Regions from separate parts of the Streptomyces sp. NPDC051563 genome, predicted to be linked through region 3. Evidence: riboswitches for the same ligand, from Rfam matches in the RefSeq annotation. Region 3 holds a riboswitch; each other region holds the start of a gene.

Region 1 (4,013 bases), on a different contig from region 3:
GTGGACGAGCTGCTCAAGCACAAGGAAGCCGAGCTCCTCGAAGTCTGATGAACGACACTTCCTGGCAGCCGGAGCCGGTTCCGGCGGGTCCCGCCTACGATGCGCTGGTGGGCCCGCACACTCGGCCCATGCCCATCGTGCCCGATGCCGCCGGCCGTGACTTCGACGACCGGGAAGCACGCGATCGGGGGGCCGCCGCTGACGGCGGCCCCCTCTTCCGCGCCGATACGCCGCCGCAGGAGCCCATGCCCAGCCCCCCGCCGCCGACCCCGCCTTCGCCGGCACCGCAGGACGCCTCCCCGCCGCCTCAGAAGAAGCGGGCCGGGCGGGACCTGCGTGCCGCCATAGGGGTCGGAGTGGGCCTCGGCGCGGTGATCTTCGCCTCGCTGTTCATCGTCAAGGCGGTATTCGTCGGCGTCGTCGTCGTGGCGGTCGTCGTCGGCCTCTGGGAGCTCACCTCCCGGCTCCAGGAGAAGAAGGGCATCAAGGCCCCGCTGGTCCCGCTCGCGATCGGCGGGGCGGCGATGGTCATCGCCGGGTACGTCCGCGGGGCCGAGGGCGCCTGGGTGGCGATGGCGCTCACCGCCCTCGCGGTCCTGGTCTGGCGGATGACCGAACCGCCCGAGGACTACCTCAAGGACGTCACCGCCGGTGTCTTCGCGGCGTTCTACGTGCCCTTCCTGGCCACGTTCGTCGCGATGCTGCTCACCGCCGACGACGGGCCCCAGCGGGTCGTCACCTTCCTGGTCCTGACCGTGGTCAGCGACACCGGGGCCTACGCGGTGGGCTGGCGCTTCGGCAAGACCAAGCTCGCGCCGCGCATCAGCCCCGGAAAGACCCGCGAGGGGCTCTTCGGAGCGGTGGCCTTCGCGATGGGGGCCGGCGCGCTGTGCATGGAGTTCCTGATCGACGGGGGCGTCTGGTGGCAGGGCCTGGTGCTCGGCCTCGCCGTCGCCGTCAGCGCCACGCTCGGCGACCTCGGGGAATCCATGATCAAGCGGGATCTCGGGATCAAGGACATGGGCACCCTGCTGCCGGGCCACGGCGGCATCATGGACCGGCTGGACTCCCTGCTTCCGACGGCCCCGGTGGTGTGGCTGCTGCTGGCCCTGTTCGTCGGCACCGGCTGACCTGCGAAAAGGCGCCCGTACAGGCGGGGCGGTTACTCTTGGAAGGCGCGCTGCTTCTGCGGCGCGCCTTTCGTCTTACAAGGAGTACCTGCCATGGCCCGCCCTGTCCCGGGAGAGCTCACTTTCGTCGCCCCTCGCGGAGCGAAGAAGCCGCCCCGGCACCTCGCCGACCTCACCCCCGAGGAGCGCCGGGAGGCGGTCGCCGCGATCGGCGAGAAGCCCTTCCGGGCCAAGCAGCTCTCCCAGCACTACTTCGCCCGGTACGCGCACGACCCGGCCGAGTGGACCGACATCCCCGCCGCCTCGCGCGAGAAGCTCCAGCAGGAGCTGCTGCCGGACCTGATGAACGTCCTGCGGCACATCTCGTGCGATGACGACACCACCCGCAAGACCCTGTGGAAGCTGCACGACGGCACGCTCGTCGAGTCCGTGCTGATGCGCTACCCGGACCGGGTCACCATGTGCATCTCCTCGCAGGCCGGCTGCGGCATGAACTGCCCGTTCTGCGCCACCGGCCAGGCCGGCCTCGACCGCAACCTGTCGACGGCGGAGATCGTCCACCAGATCGTCGACGGCATGCGCGCCCTGCGCGACGGCGAGGTCCCCGGCGGGCCCGCCCGGCTGTCGAACATCGTCTTCATGGGCATGGGCGAGCCGCTCGCGAACTACAACCGCGTCGTCGGCGCCATCCGCCGCCTCACCGACCCGGAGCCCGACGGCCTGGGCCTGTCCCAGCGCGGGATCACCGTCTCCACCGTGGGCCTGGTCCCGGCGATGCTCCGCTTCGCCGACGAGGGCTTCAAGTGCCGCCTCGCCGTCTCCCTGCACGCCCCGGACGACGAGCTCCGCGACACCCTGGTCCCGGTGAACACCCGCTGGAACGTCCGCGAGGTGCTCGGTGCGGCGTGGGAGTACGCGGAGAAGTCCGGCCGCCGGATCTCCATCGAGTACGCCCTGATCCGCGACATCAACGACCAGGCCTGGCGCGGTGACCTGCTCGGCAAGCTGCTCAAGGGCAAGCGCGTGCACGTCAATCTGATCCCGCTGAACCCGACGCCCGGCTCGAAGTGGACCGCCTCGCGGCCCGAGGACGAGAAGGCGTTCGTGGACGCCATCGCCCGCCACGGCGTGCCGGTGACCGTCCGCGACACCCGCGGGCAGGAGATCGACGGCGCGTGCGGCCAGCTCGCCGCCTCGGAGCGATGATTTTCGCCAGTTGAGGTTTGCTTTCGGCCGCGGGGTACTCTGTGGCCGAACAACCAATTTCATATTCCGACAGGGGAGCGCCACAGCGCTGAGAGTGCGGTATCCGTCACCGCAGACCCTCTGAACCTCGCCCCGGTCATTCGGGGTAGGAAGTTCGGTCACCACTCAAGCTGTTGCGCCCTGCCCGGCGACCGCTCCACAGAGCGCCGGGCAGGGCCGCGTCTTCTCCTGGACATCCCAGGAGGAATGCACCAATGAGCACCACCAAGAAGCTGGCGGGCATCGCGCTCGCGGCCGCGCTCGGCGTCACCACGCTCAGCGCCTGCGGCGGCGGCGACGCCAAGGACAAGTCCGCCGGGGCGAGCGACGCCCCGGCGTCCAAGTCCGGTACCGGCAAGACGATCACCCTCGTCTCGCACGACTCCTTCAACGTGACCGACACGGTCCTCAAGGAGTTCGAGCAGCAGAGCGGCTACACCGTCAAGGTCCTGAAGTCGGGCGACGCCGGCGCGGCCCTGAACCAGGAGATCCTCACCAAGGGCTCGCCGCGCGGCGACGTCTTCTTCGGCGTGGACAACACGCTCCTCTCCCGTGCCCTCGACAACGGCATCTTCACGCCGTACGAGGCCAAGGGGCTCGCCGACGTGAAGCCCGAGTTCGTGCTCGACAAGGAGCACCGGGTCACCCCCGTGGACTCCGGCGACATCTGCGTGAACTACGACAAGGCCTACTTCGCCGACAAGAAGCTCGCCCCGCCGCAGACGCTGGACGACCTGATCAAGCCGGAGTACAAGAACCTCCTGGTCACCGAGAACGCCGCGACCTCCTCGCCCGGCCTGGGCTTCCTCCTCGCCTCCGTCGGCAAGTACGGGGACGCGGGCTGGAAGGACTACTGGAGCAAGCTCAAGGCCAACGGCGTCGAGGTCGTCGACGGCTGGGAGCAGGCCTACAACGAGCGCTTCTCCGGCTCCGCGGGCGGCAAGAAGGCCAAGGGCGACCGCCCGCTGGTCGTCTCCTACGCCTCCAGCCCGCCGGTCGAGGTCCTGTACGGCGAGCCGCAGCCGGCCGAGGCCCCCACGGGCGTCTCGACGGGCACCTGCTTCCGCCAGACCGAGTTCGCCGGTCTGCTCAAGGGCGCGAAGAACGAGGAGGGCGGCAAGGCGCTCCTGGACTTCCTGATCTCCAAGAAGTTCCAGGAGGACATGCCGCTCCAGATGTTCGTGAACCCGGTGACCAAGGACGCGGTCCTCCCGGAGCTGTTCACCAAGCACGGCGTGGTCATCGAGAAGCCCGAGACGGTCGCCCCGGAGGCCATCGCCAAGAACCGCGACCAGTGGGTCAAGGCTTGGTCCGCCCTCGTCGTGAAGTAGGACGGGTGAGCGGCGTTCCGAAGGAGAGCGGGCGGGCCACGGCCGTCAGGCTCGGTCTGATGGCCGTGCCGCTCGTCTTCTTCGGGCTGTTCTTCGCGTACCCCGTCGCCGCGATCGTCGGACGCGGGCTCAAGACGGACGCCGGCTGGCAGTTCGGCCGGATCGGCGAGGTGCTGGCCCGGCCCGACATCGTCGACGTGCTCTGGTTCACCACCTGGCAGGCGCTCGCGTCCACGGCGCTCACGCTCCTGATCGCACTCCCCGGCGCGTACGTCTTCGCGCGCTTCGAGTTCCCCGGCAAACAGCT
Region 2 (4,013 bases), on a different contig from region 3:
CCGAACTGCTCCGACCAGAAGTACGGCACCGGGTCGTAGACCTGCTCGCCGGAGCCCCCGGCCACGATGTCCGCCGCGACCACCCGCGGCCCCTGGAGCGCGTTGTCCCAGTGGTGCACCAGCAGCCGGGACCCGTAGCGCCCCGAGGGGAACGAGGCGCAGTCCCCCACCGCGTACACCCCGCGCACCGAGGTGCGCAGCCGCTCGTCGGCGATCACCGCCCCGTCCGCCCCGGGCTCCACTCCCGACCCCGCCAGCCATCCGGTGGCCGGCCGGGCGCCGATGCCCACCACCACCGCCCCGGCGGGCAGCGCCCGCCCGTCGGCGAGCAGGACCCGGCCCGGTTCCACGGAGGCCACCCGCGCGCCGGTCAGCAGCTCGGCGCCCGCCTGGGCGTACCACCGCCCCATCGGCTCGGCGACCTCCGCGGGCAGCGCGCCCGCCAGCACCCGGTCGGCCGCCTCGACGACGGTCACCGCGCAGCCCGCCCCGCGCGCGGCGGTGGCGAACTCCGCCCCGATCCAGCCGGCCCCGACCACGACCACCGGCGAGCCGGCCTCCAGTACGGGCCGCAGCCGGGCCGCGTCGTCCAGGGTGCGCAGCAGGTGCACCCCGGGGACGCCCTCCGCGCCGGGCAGGGTCAGCGGGAGGGCGCCGGTCGCCAGCACGAGGACCTCGTACGGGACCGGGCCCGCCTCGGTGTCCACCTCCCGGTCGGCGGGGCGCAGCCCGGTGACCTCGACGCCCAGCCGGAGCCCGATGCCGAGCTCCTCGAAGTCGACGTCGAAGGCCGAGTCCTCCGCCTTGCCGAGGAGCACCGCCTTGGACAGCGGGGGCCGGTCGTAGGGCTGGTGGGGTTCGGCCCCCAGCAGGGTGACGGGGCCGGTCCAGCCCTGTTCCCGCAGGGCAACCGCGGTCTGGACCCCGGCCATTCCGGCGCCGACGATCACGACTCCGCGCGGAGGGGTGCCGGCCTGTTGCGTCTGCTGTTGCGTCTGCTCGCTCACGCGGCTCAGCCTAATCAACTGACGGTCCGCCAGGAATAGCGGGCGGAAACCTCCCGCGGGCCGGGCCGGGCCGGCCCCGGCACCGGGGAGGCAGCCTTACCGGCCGTCGGCCTCGGCGTTACTCTGGCACCGAACCTATCGCGGGAGTCCGGGCGCACCGGGCTGAGAGGGAGGCTGGCCGGCCTCCGACCGTACGAACCTGATCCGGGTCATGCCGGCGAAGGGAGGGGCTGGACGCCCATGCATTCATCCAGGAACGGCCGGAGTCCCGGCCACGACGTCCTCGTCATCGGGGGCGGCATCATCGGGCTGGTCACCGCCTGGCGGGCGGCTCGCCGCGGGCTGCGCACCGCGCTGGCCGATCCGGACCCCGGCGGCGGCGCCGCCCAGGTCGCGGCCGGCATGCTGGCCGCCGTCACCGAGCTGCACTACGGCGAGGAGACCCTGCTCGGGCTCAACCTCGCCTCCGCCGCCCGCTACCCCGCGTTCGCCGCCGAGCTCGCCGAAGCCAGCGGCGGCATGGACATCGGCTACCGCGCCTGCGGCACCCTCGCCGTCGCCCTCGACGCCGACGACCGGCTGCACCTGCGCGAGCTGCACGCCCTCCAGCGCCGCTGCGGCCTGGAGTCCGAGTGGCTGACCGGCCGCGAGTGCCGCCGCCTGGAGCCGATGCTGGCTCCGGGCGTACGCGGCGGCCTGCGCGTGGACGGCGACCACCAGGTCGACCCCCGCCGCCTCGCCGCCGCCCTGCTGGCCGCCTGCGAACGGGCCGGCGTCACCCTGCACCGCGCCGCCGCGGCCCGGCTGCTGACCACCGCCGACCGGGCCTGCGGCGCGGTCCTCGACGACTCGGATGCCACGGAGCTGCGCGCCGACCAGGTGGTGCTGGCCGCGGGTTCGCTCAGCGGCCGGCTGGACGGCGTACCGCCCGAGGCCGTGGCCCCCGTACGGCCGGTGAAGGGGCAGGTGCTGCGCCTCGCGGTGCCGCCGTCCTACGCGCCGTTCCTGTCACGGACCGTACGGGCCGTGGTGCGCGGCAGCCACGTCTACCTGGTCCCCCGCGAGAACGGCGAACTCGTCGTCGGCGCCACCAGCGAGGAACTCGGCTGGGACACCACCGTCACCGCGGGCGGGGTCTACGAACTCCTGCGCGACGCCCACGAACTGGTGCCGGGGATCACCGAACTCCCCCTGGTGGAGACCCGCGCGGGGCTGCGTCCCGGTTCCCCGGACAACGCCCCCCTCCTCGGCCCGACCGAACTCCCCGGCCTGCACCTGGCCACCGGGCACTACCGCAACGGCGTCCTGCTGACCCCGCTGACCGGGGACGTGATGGCGGACCTCCTGACCACCGGCGAACTGCCGGAGATCGCCCGCCCCTTCACCCCACGCCGTTTCACCCTCACGTCCACCCCCGCATCCCCCCTCACATCCCCCCTCACGCGACAGGAGTCGTTCGCATGACCATTTCCGTCAACGGCGAGCCGCGCGAGATCGCGGACGGGACCATGCTCGCCACCGTGGTCGCCACCCTCACCGAAGCCACCAAGGGGGTCGCGGCCGCCCTCAACGAAACCGTCGTGCCGCGCGGCCAATGGCCCTACACCTCCGTGGCCGACGGCGACCGCGTCGAGGTCCTCACCGCGGTCCAGGGAGGCTGACCCCATGGCAGACGACGCCTTCACCCTCGCCGGCCGGACCTTCTCCTCCCGCCTGATCATGGGCACGGGCGGAGCCCCGAGCCTGGACATCCTGGAACGGGCGCTGGTCGCGTCCGGCACCGAACTCACCACGGTCGCGATGCGGCGCCTCGACCCGACGGTCCAGGGCTCGGTCCTGTCCGTCCTGAACCGCCTCGGCATCTCCGTACTCCCCAACACCGCGGGCTGCTTCACCGCCGGCGAGGCCGTACTGACGGCCCGGCTGGCCCGCGAGGCCCTCGGCACGGACTGGATCAAACTGGAGGTCGTCGCCGACGAACGCACCCTCCTCCCGGACGGGGTCGAGCTGCTCGACGCGGCGGAGACCCTGGTCGACGACGGCTTCACCGTCCTCCCCTACACGAACGACGACCCGGTCCTCGCCCGCAAACTGGAGGACGTGGGCTGCGCGGCGATCATGCCGCTCGGCTCCCCCATCGGCTCCGGCATGGGCATCCGCAACCCGCACAACTTCGAGCTGATCACCGAGCGGGCCGGGGTCCCGGTCATCCTGGACGCGGGAGCCGGAACGGCCTCGGACGTGGCCCTGGCCATGGAACTCGGCTGCGCGGCGGTCATGCTCGCCTCCGCGGTGACCCGCGCGCAGCTCCCCGTCCTGATGGCCGCGGCCATGCGCGACGCGGTCTCGGCGGGCCGCCTGGCCCACCGCGCGGGCCGCATCCCCCAACGCCGCTTCGCGGAACCCTCCTCCCCGACAGAAGGCCGAGCCACCCTGGACCCGGAACGCCCGGCGTTCTGAGGGGGCTGTACGGGTTCACGCCCGCGCGGGGCCCTCGCCCCACGTCACAGCTGCGCTGCAACCGTTCGGTGCCCGGGGCGGGGGGCTCGGGGGCCCTCGTAGAATCGGCGGGTGGATACGACCCTGGATGACCCGCTCGTCGGGCAGACGCTCGATGGCCGCTACCGCGTGGACGCCCGTATCGCGGCCGGCGGCATGGCCACGGTCTACCGGGCCGTCGACACCCGTCTGGACCGGATCCTCGCCCTCAAGGTGATGCACCCGGCCCTCGCCGCCGACCCCGGCTTCGTCGACCGGTTCATCCGCGAGGCGAAGTCCGTGGCCCGGCTGGCCCACCCCAACGTCGTGGCCGTCTTCGACCAGGGCACGCACGGGCCGTACACGTACCTCGCCATGGAGTACGTGTCCGGCTGCACGCTGCGCGACGTGCTGCGCGAGCGCGGTGCGCTCCAGCCCCGGGCGGCCCTCGACATCCTGGAACCGGTGCTCGCCGCCCTCGGCGCCGCGCACCGTGCCGGTTTCGTGCACCGGGACATGAAGCCCGAG
Region 3 (4,013 bases):
GCCGCCGCGGAGCGGCCCCGAGGCCGCTGTGGCCGCCGGGGATTGCGTGCGGTCCGCGGACACCACCAGCGCGGCCAGGGCCGTCGTCACGGGGACCGAGGCGACCAGGCCGATCGAGCCCACGAGGGTCCGCACGATCTCCTCCGCGACCAGCTCGCTGTTGGCCACCGACCCCATGCTGCTGTTCGCGATGGAGAACAGCAGGAGCAGCGGCAACGCCGCGCCCGCGTAGGCCAGTACCAGCGTGTTCACCACCGAGGCGATGTGGTCGCGCCCGATCCGGATGCCCGCCCGGTACAGCCCGCGCGGTCCCATCGACGGGTCGGCCTGGTGGAGTTCCCACACCGCCGAGGTCTGCGTGACGGTCACGTCGTCGAGGACGCCGAGCGATCCGATGATGACACCCGCAAGCAGCAAACCGCTCATGTCGATGTTCGGGTAGAGCCCGTGGATCAGCCCGGTGTTGTCGTCCGTGTTGCCGCTCAGGAACGCCCAGTCGATGAACAGCGAGCCCAGCAGGCCGATCAGGAGCAGCGAGATGATCGTGCCGAGCACCGCCACCGAGGTGCGTGCCGTCAGCCCGTGGCACATGTAGAGCGCGATCAGCATGATCGCGCTGGCTCCGACCACGGCCACGACCAGCGGATTCGACCCCTGCAGGATCGCCGGGAGGATAAAGAGGGTCAGCACGGCGAAGCTGACGACGAGGGCGATGAGCGCGAACAGCCCGCGCATCCGCCCGACGATGACGACGGAGAGGGCGAAGATGCCGGCGAGCAGGGCCATCGGCAGCTTGCGGTTCACGTCGATCACGGAGTACTGGAGGTCCCGGGGCGCGTCCGGCGCGTAGGCGACCACCACGTCCTGGCCGTCCGTCAACTGCCTTGGGGCGCCCGGCTGGACGATCTCGACGAACTCGCGGCCCTTGTCGGGACCGCTGCCCACCCTGACCGTGGCCTTCTTGCACTCGCCGTTCTGCGCGGCGATGGCCTCGCGCCCCTCGGGGGTGGAGGCGTCACCGGTCGGCGGGACCTGTGCGGCGTTCACGGATTTGCAGTCGACGTGCTGGAGCGCGACGACCGTGCCCTGCTGGGTCTGCCGGTCGAAGCCGACGCCGGTGCGCTCGTGGCCCGGCGCACCGCCCGGCCAGAGCACGACCATGCCGATCACGACGGCGGCGGCGAAGGGGATCAGTACGGCCGCGATCACCTTGCGCAGGTGCTTCGAGACGGGGGCCGCCGGGCCATGGCTGTGCGCATGGCCGTGGGAGTGGCCGGAAGGGGCGGCGGGCGAATGGCCGGGGTCCGCGTGCGCGTGGCCTGCGTGGCCGGCATGACCTGCGTGGCCGGCGGGATCCGTGGGTTCGGTGGGGGGCTGCGGCGAGGACGTCACTGGCTGATCATCGCAACAGATGAGGGGGCCCACTGTTCAGCACGCCACACATGACGCTAGCGTGGGGGCTACTTTGCACAACGCGGGAGCTCGGAGCACCGGGCTGAGAGGGCGCTGATCACCGTTCGCATTCGAAGATGCGTACGGGAGGAGGCTGCGTCGACCGCCGAACCTGTTACCGGGTAATGCCGGCGTAGGGAGATTAGGTCTCATGACCATTCAGGACGCACGCACGCCTGCCGTCAGCCAGGACGCCGACGGCCAGAACGAGCGCCAGCCCGGCTGGCACAAGGGATATGTGGCGGGCTCCCGCCCCGACATCCGGGTGCCGGTTCGCCAGGTCCACCTCACCAACGGCAAGGACGTGACGCTCTACGACACGTCCGGGCCGTACACCGACCCGCAGATCGAGACCGACGTGCGCCGCGGCCTGCCGCCGCTGCGCGAGAACTGGATCATCAGCCGCGGCGACACCGAGGAGTACGCGGGCCGCCCCGTGCGCCCCGAGGACGACGGCATCAAGCACACCTCGCCGCGCGGTGGCCTCAAGAACCTCGACGCGGTCTTCCCGGGCCGTCCCCGCCAGCCCCGCCGAGGCCGTGGCGGCGCCGCGGTCACGCAGCTCGCGTACGCCCGCCGCGGCGAGATCACCCCGGAGATGGAGTACGTCGCGATCCGCGAGAACGTCTCCCCCGAGGTCGTCCGCGAGGAGATCGCCGCAGGTCGCGCGGTCATGCCGGTCAACGTGAACCACCCCGAGATCGAGCCGATGATCATCGGCAAGCGGTTCCTGGTGAAGGTCAACGCCAACATCGGCAACTCCGCGGTCACTTCCTCGATCGAGGAGGAGGTGGACAAGATGACCTGGGCGACCAAGTGGGGCGCCGATACGGTCATGGACCTCTCGACCGGCCGCAACATCCACACCACCCGCGAGTGGGTGCTGCGCAACTCCCCCGTGCCGATCGGCACCGTGCCGCTGTACCAGGCGCTGGAGAAGGTCGACGGCCGCGCCGAGGACCTGACCTGGGAGATCTACAAGGACACGGTCATCGAGCAAGCCGAGCAGGGCGTCGACTACATGACGGTCCACGCCGGCGTGCTGCTGTCGTACGTGCCCCTGACCGCCCGCCGCAAGACCGGCATCGTCTCGCGCGGCGGCTCGATCATGGCCGCCTGGTGCCTGGCGCACCACAAGGAGAACTTCCTCTACACGAACTTCGAAGAGCTCTGCGAGATCCTCGCGGCGTACGACGTCACGTACTCCCTGGGTGACGGCCTGCGCCCCGGTTCCATCGCGGACGCCAACGACGCGGCGCAGTTCGCGGAGCTGAAGACGCTGGGCGAGCTCAACACGATCGCCAAGCGCCACAACGTGCAGACGATGATCGAGGGCCCCGGGCACGTCCCGATGCACAAGATCAAGGAGAACATCGACCTCCAGCAGGAGATCTGCGAAGAGGCGCCGTTCTACACGCTCGGCCCGCTGACCACCGACGTCGCGCCCGCGTACGACCACATCACCTCGGGCATCGGCGCAGCGATGATCGCCTGGTGGGGCACCGCGATGCTCTGCTACGTCACGCCCAAGGAGCACCTGGGCCTGCCGAACCGCGACGACGTGAAGACCGGTGTCATCACGTACAAGATCGCGGCCCACGCGGCGGACCTGGCCAAGGGCCACCCGGGCGCCCAGGAATGGGACGACGCCCTGTCGGACGCGCGGTTCGAGTTCCGCTGGGAGGACCAGTTCAACCTGGCCCTCGACCCGGACACGGCCCGTGAGTTCCACGACGAGACCCTCCCGGCCGAGCCGGCCAAGACCGCGCACTTCTGCTCCATGTGCGGTCCGAAGTTCTGCTCGATGAAGATCTCCCAGGACATCCGCCGCCAGCACGGCGGCGATCTGGGCGCCGAGGAGATCGAGGCGGGCATGGCGGAGAAGTCCGCCGAGTTCGCGGCCGCGGGCAACCGCGTGTACCTGCCGCTGGCGGACTGACCTCCCGTCCACGGCACGAACGGACGGCCCGCGACACCGAGGGGGGAGTCGCGGGCCGCCGTCGGGTGCGTCAGGCGAAGCTCGGGGAGCCCACGCCGAGCTTGCGCCGCGCGAACTCGAGGTTCGCGAGGACCCGGTCCTGCTGGTCCTCGGGCAGCTTGCCGTCCCGGAGCAGGAGTGCGCAGCAGTCCGCGGACTCCTTGTACTCCCCGGTCCAGTAGGCGGCCACCGCGAGTTCGTCGAGTGCGCGCCAGTCGTGCCAGGCGAACTCGACGAAGAGGATGTCGTCCGGGCGGGGCACCCGTACTGCCTGCCGGGCGAACAGGTAGGCGAGCGGCCAGCGGCTTTCGAGGCGGCAGAGCCGGGCGAGGTCGCCGAGGGCCTCGGCCCGCGAGGGGCGGCTCTCGTGCGCCCGGAGGTAGCGGTCCATCACCTCGGACGGCGGCCTTTCGAGGGTGACCGCGAGCCGTGCGGCGTAGAGCTGCGCGCAGTAGGTCTCCTCGGCCCAGCCGCCCATGGCCACCCGGTGGTCGTAGGCGGCGAGCGCCTTCGCGGGCTCGCCCGCGTCGCGCCAGCTCTGGGCCAGGTAGAAGGCGTACCGGGCGTTGTCGGGCTCCTTCGC

Evidence for each region. Region 3 has a riboswitch for thiamine pyrophosphate ahead of thiC (phosphomethylpyrimidine synthase ThiC). Riboswitches for the same ligand answer to the same signal wherever they lie in the genome.
Region 1: another riboswitch for thiamine pyrophosphate. It lies ahead of ACIA8F_RS18505 (thiamine ABC transporter substrate binding subunit); the one in region 3 lies ahead of thiC (phosphomethylpyrimidine synthase ThiC).
Region 2: another riboswitch for thiamine pyrophosphate. It lies ahead of thiO (glycine oxidase ThiO); the one in region 3 lies ahead of thiC (phosphomethylpyrimidine synthase ThiC).

Annotation. Positions count from the first base shown of each region.
Region 1 covers NZ_JBITDL010000014.1:123,750-127,762, forward strand. The annotation lists gene frr (ribosome recycling factor) at 1-48, shown strand, start outside; gene ACIA8F_RS18495 (phosphatidate cytidylyltransferase) at 48-1,130, shown strand; gene rlmN (23S rRNA (adenine(2503)-C(2))-methyltransferase RlmN) at 1,224-2,336, shown strand; TPP riboswitch at 2,398-2,506, shown strand; gene ACIA8F_RS18505 (thiamine ABC transporter substrate binding subunit) at 2,591-3,706, shown strand; gene ACIA8F_RS18510 (ABC transporter permease) at 3,766-4,013, shown strand, end outside.
Region 2 covers NZ_JBITDL010000030.1:1,320-5,332, forward strand. The annotation lists gene ACIA8F_RS29990 (NAD(P)/FAD-dependent oxidoreductase) at 1-1,007, opposite strand, end outside; TPP riboswitch at 1,138-1,250, shown strand; gene thiO (glycine oxidase ThiO) at 1,248-2,471, shown strand; gene thiS (sulfur carrier protein ThiS) at 2,468-2,668, shown strand; gene ACIA8F_RS30005 (thiazole synthase) at 2,673-3,467, shown strand; gene pknB (Stk1 family PASTA domain-containing Ser/Thr kinase) at 3,579-4,013, shown strand, end outside.
Region 3 covers NZ_JBITDL010000001.1:220,714-224,726, forward strand. The annotation lists gene ACIA8F_RS01070 (YibE/F family protein) at 1-1,392, opposite strand, end outside; TPP riboswitch at 1,465-1,609, shown strand; gene thiC (phosphomethylpyrimidine synthase ThiC) at 1,604-3,391, shown strand; gene ACIA8F_RS01080 (glycosyltransferase) at 3,462-4,013, opposite strand, start outside.